3 regions of the Terribacillus jepli genome follow, and region 2 is predicted to be linked to each of the others. Evidence: predicted binding sites of a transcription regulator. Region 2 holds the regulator's gene; each other region holds the start of a gene.

Region 1 (4,514 bases), on a different contig from region 2:
CGCTAACATTATGTATAGTAGAGAAAGACTGATTTTAGAGCGGAAAAGAGGTTTGACGCAGTGTGAGATAACAAATCGATCACCAAGACAATCAGGCTTTACGAATGATAATAGAACGGTAGGTAATGAACCGATGCAAATAAAACAAGAAGTACAAAAGCGCAAGACATTCGCCATCATCTCCCACCCGGATGCCGGGAAGACGACAATGACTGAAAAACTGCTCGTTTTCGGGAATCTGATACGTACTGCAGGTACGGTAAAAGGAAAGAAATCAGGCAAATTCGCAACATCCGACTGGATGGAGATCGAAAAGCAGCGCGGGATTTCCGTTACATCGTCTGTGATGAATTTCCCTTATAAAGATTATCAAGTTAATATCCTGGATACACCAGGACACGAAGACTTCAGTGAAGATACGTATCGCACACTGACGGCGGTGGATAGTGTCGTCATGATCATCGATGCGACGAAAGGGATCGAAGCTCAGACATTGAAACTATTCAAAGTGTGTCGTATGCGTGGCATTCCGATTTTTACTTTCATCAACAAGCTTGACCGGGAAGGCCGGGAGCCGCTGGAGCTTTTGGAGGAAATCGAAAATGTATTGGATATCGAGACTTATCCGATGAACTGGCCGGCAGGAATGGGCAAGCGTTTCCTGGGTATTTTCGATAGATACAACAAGCAATTTGTCCGCTTTAACGGTAATGAAGAAGAAACATTCATTCCTTATGATCAGCTGGATGATCCGGCTTATGCGGATTTAACAAGTGAATCCACATTTGAAGATACAAAAGATGAACTGGAGCTATTAGAAGAGGCTGGCGATCAATTCTCATTGGATCGTGTGCTTGCCGGTAAGCAGACACCAGTTTTCTTCGGCAGTGCGCTTGCACCTTTCGGGGTACAGACATTCTTTGATACGTTCGTGAATCTTGCTCCTGCACCAGGGAGCCGACGTACAACCGAAGGCGTCGTATCTCCTGAAAAAGAAGAGTTCTCCGGATTCATCTTCAAGATTCAGGCGAACATGAACCCGGCTCACCGCGACCGGATTGCTTTCCTGCGCGTCTGCTCCGGAAAGTTCGAGCGTGGTATGAATGTACAGCTAGCCCGCTCAGCGAAGCCGATCAAGCTGTCCCAGTCACAGCAATTCGTGGCATCATCCCGCGATACAGTAGAAGAGGCATATGCCGGGGATATCATCGGCATATATGATCCGAACATTTATCGAATCGGGGATACACTCGTCGAAGGGAAAGCGAATTTCGAATTCGATGAGCTGCCGCAGTTCCCGCCGGAAGTGTTCAAGAAGGTTACTGCCAAGAACGTCATGAAAGCCAAGCAGTTCCAGAAAGGTATCGAGCAGCTTGTTCAGGAAGGAGCGATCCAGCTGTTCCGAGGTAAACGCGACAACAGCTATATCTTAGGTGCAGTCGGAGAGCTTCAGTACGAAGTATTCGAATACCGAATGAAAAATGAGTATAATGTAGAAGTGGTATTGGAATCGATGGGAGAACGCATCCCTCGCTGGCTTAAGTCCGAGCAAGTGGATGAACGTCTATTCGACGAGCGCAGTCTGCTCGCACAGGATCGCGAAGGGGAATACTTGGCATTGTTCAAGAACGACTTCGCCCTCCGCTGGTTCACGGATAAAAATCCGAAAATCGATTTGATCGATCTATTTGAGGTCAACCAATACGACCAAGCTTCTAACTAATAATAAAGCCGTCATTTTTGACGGCTTTTTGCTATCTATTTGTTTATGTTTCGTATATTAGGAAAAAATCTATACTAGCAGATATGTGGAATTTCAAACGAATGTTTGTTCGTGTTTTTATATATTTTGTGCTATGATGAAAATAGCAAATAGAACGGAGGAATTTGGCATTGAAGGAAAAGGAAACGTTTGAGTTAGTATCTAAATACAGTCCTCAAGGTGACCAGCCGAGGGCGATTGATCGTCTCGTTGAAGGCATCCATCAGGATAAGCGGCATCAGACACTGCTCGGAGCGACTGGTACTGGTAAGACGTTCACTATTTCAAATATGGTGAAGGAAATTAACCGTCCTACCCTTGTCATTGCCCATAACAAGACATTGGCAGGTCAGCTGTACAGTGAGTTCAAGGAATTTTTCCCGAATAATGCAGTGGAATATTTCGTTAGTTATTATGATTATTATCAGCCGGAAGCATACGTACCGCAGACAGATACCTTCATCGAGAAGGACGCAAGCATCAATGATGAAATCGATAAACTGCGCCACTCCGCAACATCTGCTCTTTTCGAGCGTAATGATGTGCTGATCGTGGCAAGTGTGTCCTGTATCTATGGTTTGGGTTCCCCGGAAGAATATAAGAGCCAGGTGCTGTCTGTCCGTGTCGGCATGGAGAAGGATCGGGATGAGCTGCTTCGTAATTTAGTAGATATCCAATATGCGCGTAATGATATCGACTTTCAGCGCGGAACCTTCCGTGTACGCGGCGATTCTGTCGAAGTCATCCCGGCATCAAAGGAAGAACATTGCATCCGTTTTGAATTCTTTGGTGATGAAATCGATCGAATCCGTGAAGTGGACGCACTGACAGGCGAAATCATCGGTGATCGCGAGCATGTTGCCATTTTTCCTGCTTCCCACTTCGTAACGCGTGAAGAGAATCTAAAGAAGGCCATCGTCAATATTGAAAAAGAACTCCAAGATCAGCTCAAGGTGTTCAAGGAACAAGGTAAACTGCTGGAAGCCCAGCGTCTGGAGCAGCGGACAAACTACGACTTGGAAATGATGCGGGAAATGGGCTTTTGCTCAGGAATCGAGAACTATTCGGCTCAGCTTACTTTCCGGGAACGGGGAGCTACGCCTTATACGCTATTGGACTTCTTCCCGGACGATTTCGTTGTCGTCGTCGATGAGTCGCATGTCACACTGCCGCAGATCAGGGGAATGTTCAATGGGGACCAGGCGCGTAAGAAAGTACTTGTCGACCATGGTTTCCGTCTGCCATCCGCGATGGACAACAGACCGCTGACATTCGAAGAATTCGAGAAGAAGACAGAACAGCTCGTTTATGTCTCCGCGACACCAGGTCCTTATGAAATCGAACATACGCCGGAAATGATCGAGCAGATCATCAGGCCGACAGGATTGCTTGATCCGGAGATAGACATCCGTCCGATAGAGGGTCAAATCGACGATATCATCAGTGAGATTTACAAACGGACAGAGAAGAATGAAAGAGTCCTGATTACGACATTGACCAAGAAAATGTCCGAAGACTTGACCGATTACCTTAAGGAAATCGGTATCAAGGTTGCTTATTTGCATTCGGAAATCAAGACGCTTGAACGGATCGAGGTCATCCGGGACTTGCGGATCGGAAAATATGATGTGCTTGTCGGCATCAACTTGCTCCGGGAAGGTTTGGATATTCCGGAGGTTTCGCTCGTTGCCATACTCGATGCGGATAAGGAAGGCTTCCTGCGTTCCGAGCGTTCCTTGATCCAGACAATGGGGCGTGCAGCACGTAACGAAAACGGGCATGTCATCATGTATGCAGATAAAATTACCGACAGTATGCAAAAAGCGATGGATGAAACACTGCGACGCCGTGAAATCCAGATCGCTTACAATAAAGAGCATGGCATCACACCGCGGACGATCCAGAAGGAAGTGCGGGATGTCATCAAGGCAACGATCGCTTCCGAAGAGTCCGGAACGAATAAGAAGGATACACCGGATTTGACGAAGCTTACGAAGAAGGAAAAGGAAAAAGTCATCGCCGAGATGGAAAAAGAAATGAAACAGGCTGCACGCGATCTAAATTTCGAACGCGCTGCCGAGCTTCGTGATCTTGTCTTGGAACTAAAAGTGGAAGGGTGAAGAAAGTGGCGAAGAAAAGTATTTCGGTCAGGGGCGCCCGCGCCAATAACTTAAAAAATATAGATGTCGATATCCCAAAGGATAGTCTGGTCGTTTTGACCGGCCTATCCGGTTCGGGGAAATCCTCGCTAGCTTTTGATACGATCTATGCTGAGGGGCAGCGGCGTTATGTAGAATCACTATCAGCGTATGCCCGCCAGTTCCTTGGCCAGATGGACAAGCCCGATGTGGATTCGATCGAAGGTTTGTCGCCAGCTATCAGTATCGATCAGAAGACGACAAGCAAGAACCCGCGTTCCACAGTCGGGACAGTAACGGAAATCTATGATTATTTGCGGCTGTTATATGCGAGGGTGGGCAGACCGACTTGTCCGCGTCATGGTATCGAAATCAGTTCCCAGACTGTTGAACAAATGGCCGATCGGATCTTGGAATTTCCGGAGCGTTCCCGTCTGCAGGTCCTTGCCCCGGTCATCTCCGGGAAAAAAGGCGAGCATGTCAAAGTGCTCGAAAAGCTGAAGTCCGAGGGCTATATTCGTTTGCGTGTGGATGGCGAGATGGTGGAAATCACCGATGATATCAAGCTGGAGAAAACAAAGAAACATTCAATCGAAGTGGTTGTCGACAGGATC
Region 2 (4,514 bases):
CTTGCAAGAAGCAATACATCCGCCGTTTCTTTTTGCGCTGGGCTGACAACGTATGCACCCTTCTTCACGCCTTCATACGCCGCTTGCTGCGTAGATGGCAGTGTAGGAAGATCCTGACGCGTAAGAACTAGCGCCGTTGGAACTTTTTCCGATTCAATTGCCAGTCTCCATGCAGCCTGTGTTTCATTGCCATCGGCTGGACGGACAACGCTCAAGCCAGGCATTGCACGCAGTGATGCCAGCTGTTCGATCGGCTCGTGTGTCGGTCCGTCTTCTCCGACTGCGATGCTATCATGAGTCAATACGTATGTCACAGGTGTTCCCATTAAAGCAGACAGACGGATAGCCGGGCGCAAGTAATCACTGAAGACGAAGAATGTACCGCCGTACACCTTCAGACCGCCGTGAAGCGCCATACCGTTCAAAGCAGCGCCCATCGCGAATTCACGCACACCGAACCAGATATTGCGGCCGCTGTAGTTCGATTTGGAGAAGTTCTCTTCCTTCGCTAAGAGCGTCTTGTTGGAACCAGCAAGGTCGGCACTTCCGCCAAACAAAGCTGGCACAGTATCGGCAATGGCATTCAATACCTTTCCGGAAGCAGAACGAGTGGCAATTGCATCTTTGCCTTCCTCGTACGTCGGAAGCGCATCCGCCCATCCTTCCGGAAGTTCACCTTTGATTGCAGCAGACAGTTCTCTTGCAAGCTCAGGATGCGCTTCTTCATACTTCGCAAATAGCTCGTTCCAGGCACTTTCAGCTTCGGCGCCATTTTTGACTACTTTCTCTTCGAAATCTGCATAAACCTCTTCCGGGACGTGGAAGTCTTCATGTTCCCACTTATAATATTCCTTCGTAAGTTTTACTTCATCAACACCCAGCGGCGCACCATGCGAAGCACTTTTCGCTGACTTGTTCGGAGAGCCGTAACCAATGACAGTTTTCACTTCAATCAAAGTAGGCTGTGTTGTATTCGCTTTCGCTTCTTTGATAGCTTCACGAATTGCATCCACATTCGTGCCTTCCTCGACACGAATCACTTGCCAGCCGTATGCTTTGAAGCGGTCTTCCACATTCTCAGAGAAACTGTGATGAAGATCGCCATCGAGCGAGATATCATTTGAATCATACAGGACGATCAGCTTGTCCAAGCCAAGATGGCCCGCAAGTGATGCTGTCTCATGGGAAATACCTTCCATCAAGTCACCATCACCGCAAATGGCATATGTGTAGTGATCCACAACCGGGAAGCCCTCTTTATTATACTTCGCTGCAAGATGCGCTTCAGCCATTGCCATACCGGTAGCCATCGCGATACCTTGTCCCAGCGGACCAGTTGTTGCCTCGACACCATCCGTATGATGGACTTCCGGATGACCTGGTGTACGGGAGCCGAATTGACGGAATGATTTCAAATCATCGATGGATACTTTGTATCCAGATAAATGCAAGAGGGAATACAAGAGCATGGAACCATGTCCGGCAGACAAAACGAAACGATCCCGGTTGAACCAGTGGGAATTCTTCGGATTGTGAGCCATGAAATCGGTGAAAAGCGTATACGCCATCGGTGCAGCACCCATCGGCATACCTGGATGGCCGGAATTAGCTGCTTCGATTGCATCGATCGATAACGTACGAATTGTATTGATTGAAAGCAATTCTGTTGTCTGAACCATGTGAACATCCCTTTCATCTAGCAAATTATGTACTCTTGTTCATCCTATACCGAAATGCTCTGATAGACAAGGATTTATACATAGAAAAAGAAGGGAATGGCTGAGCATGAAGCCAGCCTCCCCTTCTTATTTATCGTCCCGCATTTTCTTCACTTTATCCGGTGTAACATCGTTTCCTTCCGGATCGATGATCGTCATCGTCTTGAATTGGTTCTTGAACGAAGAGCGGACATTCTTCAAATATTCCTGTCTAAGTTCCTTCTGCTCTTTCTGTTCGCCAAGGCTAAGTCCTTCTGTTTTCGCTTTATGTGCCAACGCGTTGATGCGCGCCAATTTTTCTTTGGATATCATTTGTGTATGCTCCTTTAAGCATTAAAGTTCATACACACTATGTTACCTGCTGATGTCCTCCGATTCAAGCGAAAGATATTCCTGATACCTCCTATGTACGGTTGCCTTCGATACACGGAACCCCATACCGCGAAGAACAGAGCTGATTTCCTGGAAAGTGAGCTTGTTGTTTCGCAGCCTGACCACCTCTTGGATCGGAAAGTCAATCCTCTCCCTGCCCGGTGCCGCCTGCTGGTTGCTCAAATTCTTACTCGGATCATAGCCCGCTTCAATCGCCCGTCTCATGCCCCGTTTTATCTTCATATTATGAATTTTCCTCTGGTACTCCTCGACAATACCGACAATCTGGAGCACCATACCATCCGATTCAGAAAGCTGGAATTCGCCATGCTGACTCAACGTATAGACTTTGACCTCAAGCTTTTGCAGGTGATGGAATAATGCAATTTTGGTATTCCCTCTGCCGAGTCTTGTTTCATCCTGGATAAGAAGGCAATCTGCTTCACCTGCTGTAAATAGATCCAGCATGCGAAAGATACCCGGCCGTTCGATTTCATAACCGCTCTGTCTCTCTTCTACGATATCGATGACCTCTATGTCGGAAGAAGCAGCAAGACTCATGAGCTCTTCACGCTGTCGCTCAATGGAACTTGCCTGCTCGTCCTTTTCTGTACTGACTCTGCAATAGATGACTGCTTTCATTGATGTACCCTCTCACTTCAGCTAATTAGACACTCATAATGAGTGTAAAGTATAAGAAGAAAAGCGTGAAGCCGAAAAGCACATAATAGAATAGATCTGATTTCGCTAGTTTTTTGAACATGGTAGACCCCTCCGCGTTTTAAGAACGTGCGTTCTCTTTGTTAATTCCATTATATACGAACATAGGTTCTAGTCAAGGCTTTTTTTCGAACGGATGTTTGTATATTGAAATCTGTCATGGTATACTGTATGTAATAAAAATATATGCACGGGGTGTTCGATACATGATGAAACTATCGAAAAGACAGGAAGCGATTCTAGCATACATAAAGGAACAGGTACTCGATAAAGGCTACCCGCCATCCGTCAGGGAAATTGGGGAGGCAGTCGGCCTGGCATCCAGCTCCACGGTACATGGCCATCTTTCCAGACTGGAGAAAAAAGGGCTGATTCGGCGCGACCCTACCAAACCGCGTGCCATCGAGGTCCTATCATTAGATAACGAAGAACAGACTGAAATCCCCCGCGGCGAGGCAAATTATGCGCCGGTCATCGGGAAAGTGACGGCAGGTATTCCAATCACCGCCGTAGAGAATATCGAAGAATACGTACCGGTACCAAGCCATCTGGTCGGTCCGGATGACAATATTTTCGTTCTAGTCATTGTCGGGGAGAGTATGATCGAAGCCGGCATTCTGGATGGGGACATGGTCATCGTCAAACAACAGCAGACAGCTCAAAACGGTGAAATCGTCGTAGCGATGACAGAGGACAATGAAGCGACGGTGAAGCGGTTCTTCAAGGAAGAGAACCAGATCCGCCTGCAGCCGGAGAACAGTACGATGGAACCTATCATCCTGGATAATGTTAGCATTCTTGGAAAAGTAATCGGTTTATATCGATCCATTCAATAAAAAATCGGCATCTGCCGATTTTTTTTCATAGAATTTACACACTTTCCGCCTTCTTTCGACACATTTTTTGGGTATATTAGAATATGCTTTTACCAAAAGCTAGAAAGCGGGTGGAATCGTGAAGCTATTTTACAAGCTTGTGTGCAAAATACGAGGCCGTCATAAGATTGATAGTGTTACTGATTCATGCAAATGCGGATATACTAGGAGTTACCGCAGGGAACAACACAGTATGGACGATTATTATCTTAAAGAACGTTAAGTACAGTGAGGAAATAAGAGCTTGCCTATGCGGCAAGCTCCTCTTTTGAATGATGGGTTTCTTTTTTAGTTTCTTGCGTTAAGCAAGGCAAACTTATCAATCCGTTATTAAATGATCAATCTTGGCTGGGTTCTTTCTTTTCCTGAATTCACCCGCAGCCATACCGACTGCTTTCCGAAAAACTTTATTAAAATAATTTGCGTTTGAATACCCTACCCTATCAGCAATCTCTGTGATGGATAATCTTGTTGTCATAAGCAAATCAACCGCTTTTTGAACCCTTATTTTAGTGAGATATTTGATTGGTGTTGTATCAAGCTGCTCTTGAAAATGCTTGACTAAGTAATATTTGGAATAACCTGATACTGCAGCGATATCACTCAATGTAAGGGGCTCAGCATAATGTGACTGCATATAAGATAAGGTTTTTGTAATTTGATCAGAAAGATCTTTCTTATGATTTTCCATGTCTCTTACAAATCGATAACACTCCATGATATATTCATAAGCGCTGGCGGATGCTAGATAACTATCTGTAATTTTATTCTCGATCGTATCCTGGTATATTCCCAACAATAGCTGAATCAGTTTTGATTCTGGAGAAAT
Region 3 (4,514 bases), on a different contig from region 2:
AGAATCCAAGGGAATGACTTTGGAAGATGTACAACAGCGCACCAAAATTCAAAAGCGTTATCTGAAAGCGATCGAAGAGAATAATCACAGTGTGATGCCTGGAGAATTTTACACACGTGCATTTATCAAAGAATATGCGCAAACAGTGGGACTTGATCCGGATGAGGTGCTCGAACCCAAGACTCAGCAGCCGCAGGAAACAGCTGCTGCTCCTGTACAAGAAGAGAGTGATGCTCCTTCCCGTCAGGAACGCAGTCGTGCCCAGGAAAATGACAAACCTCCCCGCCGGGATCGCAAAGGCATTCCTTATTTATCTTCGATCATCATCGGATTGCTTGTATTGGCGGCCATTGTTGTTGTCATTTTCATCTATGCGGGTGGTTCCGATGATAATACGGACAACAATTCTGCCCAAAATCAGCAGAATGAAGATCAAGTGACATCACCTGAAAGTGATCAATCGACAGAGCAGGGATCTGATGCTGGTCAGTCTGCTGATTCCGAGGAGCAAGCTGATGATGCGGCAGAAGAAGAGCAAGCACAAGAGGAAGAAGAAAAGGCAGAACCTAAGCTTTCTGTGGACGAAGAAGGCACTGCCAGCAACCCGGTTACAACATATACACTGGAGAATGCCGGTGATGAAGTGACATTGAAGCTTGCTGCTGAAGATGGGGATGCGTGGCTGCAAGTCGGTGATGGCAATAATGCCGGGAATGTATACACTGGCACGATTTCTGCCGGCAGCGAACCTGTAGAGCAGGACGTAAGCGATTTGGAAACAGTGTCGATCAAGACAGGGTTTGCAAGAGCGACTAAATTGGAAATCAACGGTCAGGAATTGACTTTCCCGATCGATAATGATGTGCAGACCATCACGGTCAATATTCAGAAATAATGATATGAGTTAAACCCTTTACGTCTATGGAAAGGGTTTAACTTTTGTTTGACCATACATACACAGGAGGCAGACATGAATATACCTAATAGAATTACTTTATCCCGAATTTTCCTGATTCCGATCTTCATCATCCTGCTGGCAGTCCCATTTGATTGGGGAACACTCGATATTGGTGACACAACACTCCCAGTGAACCATTTGGCTGGGGCGATTTTGTTCATCATTGCGTCATGTACGGACTGGGTGGATGGTTACTACGCCCGCAAATATAATCTTGTAACAAACCTTGGTAAATTCCTGGATCCGCTCGCGGATAAGCTACTTGTTTCAGCTGCGCTCATTTTATTGGTACAATTAGATTTAGCACCGGCTTGGATCACGATCATCATTATCAGTCGTGAATTTGCTGTTACAGGATTGCGCCTGGTTGCAGCAGGAGAAGGTCTCGTCATGGCAGCAGGTAAAATGGGTAAGCAGAAAACGGCGGTTCAGATTGTTGCTATCAGCGCATTGCTGCTGCATAATTGGCCGTTTTCTTATCTTGGTTTCCCATTCGCCACGATTTGCCTTTATCTTGCACTGATCCTGACAATCGTGTCCGGAGTCGACTACTTTGTTAGAAACTGGAGTGTCATGAAGGAGTCGAAATAATATGAAGCAAATCAATGCAGAAGTGATAGCTGTAGGAACCGAGATCCTCATCGGACAAATCAATAATACGAACGCCCAATGGATTTCCAAGCAGCTGGCTGATCACGGAATCAACGTATTCTACCATCATGTGGTAGGTGATAATCTTGCTCGTGTACAATCGTCCTTCGCAAAAGCGCAGCGCGATGCAGACTTGGTCCTTGTGACCGGCGGCCTTGGCCCGACAGAGGATGATCTGACAAGGGAAGCCTTCCAGCTTGTGTCTGGTCTGGAAATGCATGAAGACAAAGTTTCCATGGATCGTATCAAGGAATTCTTCATCAAGCGGGGCCGCACAATGTCTCAGAACAACCACAAACAAGCCCGAGTGTTTGAAGGAGCAAAAGTGCTGGAAAATACAGTAGGGATGGCACCAGGCATGCTTGTAGAGCATGATGGTGTGGTGTGGGCGTTTATGCCAGGTGTCCCACGTGAAATGAAGCAGATCATGTCTGATCATGTTCTGCCTTATGTGCGGGAGAAATATCAGCTTCAATCTGTTTTGCAGTCCCGCCTGCTTCATTTCATCGGTATCGGGGAATCACAGCTGGAAACAGACTTGCTTGATTTGATTCAGGTACAGGAAAATCCAACCATTGCAACATATGCCTCTGAAGGGGAAGTTGCTGTGCGGCTTACAGCCCGTGCAGAAACGAGAGAAGAAGCAGACCGTTTGATCGATGTTGTTGAAAAAGAAGTAATGGAGCGCGTCGGCCAATACTTTTATGGCTACGATGAAACTTCTGTACAGCAGCAAGTTTTTGAGCTGCTTAAAGAACGGCAGTTCACATTGGCCAGTGCAGAAAGCCTGACAGGCGGACTGTTTGCAGATGCCCTCGTTTCTTTGAGCGGCGCTTCCGAGGTCTTTCTTGGCAGCTTCGTCACGTATGCACCTAGTATGAAACAGCACGTGCTTGGCGTGAAGGAAGAAACGATCCAGAAAGAAGGCACTGTGAGCGAGCAATGTGCCGTTGAGATGGCCGAGAATGCAGCGCGCTTATCCGGTGCCGATATCGGCATCAGTTTCACCGGTGTTGCCGGTCCGGATGGTTCGGAGGGGAAAGAGCCTGGCACTGTCTTCATCAGCCTTCACGAAAAAGGTAAACAAACACGTACAACCGAGCTGTCGATCCGGAGTTCGCGTCAAGGTGTGCGGGCGCAGGCGGTGAAGAAGGGCTTTGATTTGCTCTTCCACTACTTGAAATGATATTTTAAGCATCGTTAAAAGCGGATAAATGTTCTTTTTGCCTTGGGGGACTGTCATTTTGACATGTTTTGTAGAAACAAAAAAAGGGAACATTTATTCGCTTTTTTGCTTGTTATATCCCAAAAAACAAGTTAAAATAGATATAGATAATCCAAAGGAGGAAACACATTTGAGTGAACGTAAACAAGCCCTTGATATGGCTTTGAGACAAATAGAGAAGCAATTCGGTAAAGGTTCGATCATGAAACTGGGCGAAAGAGCGGAACAAAAGGTCTCTACCGTATCCAGCGGCTCCCTTGCCCTTGACATCGCGCTTGGTGTCGGCGGATACCCGAAGGGCCGTGTCATCGAGATCTATGGTCCGGAATCTTCGGGTAAGACGACTGTTGCACTTCATGCGATTGCAGAAGCGCAGCGCAATGGCGGACAAGCGGCCTTCATCGATGCAGAGCACGCATTGGATCCCGTTTATGCAGAGAAGCTAGGTGTCAACATTGACGAGCTTTTGCTGTCCCAGCCGGATACAGGGGAACAAGCATTGGAAATCGCCGAGGCGCTAGTGCGCAGCGGAGCAGTTGATATCGTGGTTGTCGACTCTGTTGCTGCCCTTGTACCAAAAGCAGAGATTGAAGGGGAAATGGGTGATTCCCACGTCGGTTTGCAGGCACGTTTGATGTCCCAGGCACTCCGTAAACTATCAGGTGCAATCAACAAGTCCAAGACGACTGCCATCTTCATCAACCAGATCCGTGAAAAAGTCGGTGTCATGTTCGGTAATCCGGAAACGACACCAGGCGGACGCGCGTTGAAATTCTATTCCTCTGTCCGTTTGGAAGTACGCCGTGCCGAAACATTGAAGCAAGGAAATGACATGGTCGGTAACAAAACGAGAATCAAAGTGGTGAAAAACAAAGTGGCGCCGCCTTTCAAACAAGCGGAAGTCGATATCATGTACGGAGAAGGGATCTCCAGGGAAGGGGAACTAATCGATATCGCGAGCGACTTGGATATCATTCAGAAAAGCGGAGCTTGGTATTCCTATAATGAGGAGCGTCTCGGTCAAGGCCGTGAAAATGCGAAGCAATTCCTGAAAGAGAATCCTGAACTATCCACTACAATCCAGATGTCTGTACGTGAACATTATAATCTGGATGCAGATAAGAAGCTTCCGGAAGAATCGCAGGCAGAAGAACAAGAAACACTGGATATGTAAGATAGAGCATGAACAAAAGTGATGTAGTTTATTGAAAAACCGAACTTCAGGGCAAATCAGATTAGATTTCACCCTGAAGTTCGGTTTATTTAATTAGAAGTATTCATTCGATATTCAGCAGTATTTTTTCACGATGACCGCAGTATTCTGCCGGAGCGAATCCTTCTATCTCTTGGAATTCTAAATTGTTCGTACTTAGAAAGTGAAATCAGGTTTTGTCTAGATGGCAATCTGCTAGTACTTTCCATGTTTCCTTGACAACATGCGAACACAGGATTAAAATTAACTTGTATAATTTTATTTCTTATTATACTTCTCTAAGGTTACCATAGTTTTTTTATGAAAAACATTGTGCATGCCGACAGACATGTTTGTACAATTTCATAGCAGGGGAGGTGAAATCATGGATCTAATTTACCTGATCATCTCCATTTTGCTTGCTCTAATCGTCGGTGGTGTTGTTGGTTATCTTGTTCGCAAATCTATTGCTGAGAAAAAGATCTCCA

What was found. Region 2 encodes LexA, which represses DNA repair genes until DNA is damaged. Its sites were predicted from a motif close to CGAACATATGTTCG; they were not measured.
Region 1: the regulator LexA is predicted to act here: its motif matches at 1,822-1,835, upstream of uvrB (excinuclease ABC subunit UvrB).
Region 3: the regulator LexA is predicted to act here: its motif matches at 2,882-2,895, upstream of recA (recombinase RecA).

The regions. Positions count from the first base shown of each region.
Region 1 covers NZ_JBFEGH010000002.1:229,466-233,979, reverse strand. Annotated here, with positions in the region: gene AB1K91_RS03540 (peptide chain release factor 3) at 134-1,723, shown strand; gene uvrB (excinuclease ABC subunit UvrB) at 1,894-3,882, shown strand; gene uvrA (excinuclease ABC subunit UvrA) at 3,888-4,514, shown strand, end outside.
Region 2 covers NZ_JBFEGH010000004.1:240,583-245,096, forward strand. Annotated here, with positions in the region: gene tkt (transketolase) at 1-1,679, opposite strand, end outside; gene AB1K91_RS07005 (DUF896 domain-containing protein) at 1,806-2,030, opposite strand; gene AB1K91_RS07010 (YneB family resolvase-like protein) at 2,073-2,732, opposite strand; gene lexA (transcriptional repressor LexA) at 3,017-3,646, shown strand; gene AB1K91_RS07020 (helix-turn-helix domain-containing protein) at 4,005-4,514, opposite strand, start outside.
Region 3 covers NZ_JBFEGH010000008.1:28,864-33,377, reverse strand. Annotated here, with positions in the region: gene AB1K91_RS10410 (RodZ domain-containing protein) at 1-895, shown strand, start outside; gene pgsA (CDP-diacylglycerol--glycerol-3-phosphate 3-phosphatidyltransferase) at 971-1,549, shown strand; gene AB1K91_RS10400 (competence/damage-inducible protein A) at 1,551-2,795, shown strand; gene recA (recombinase RecA) at 2,965-4,008, shown strand; gene rny (ribonuclease Y) at 4,412-4,514, shown strand, end outside.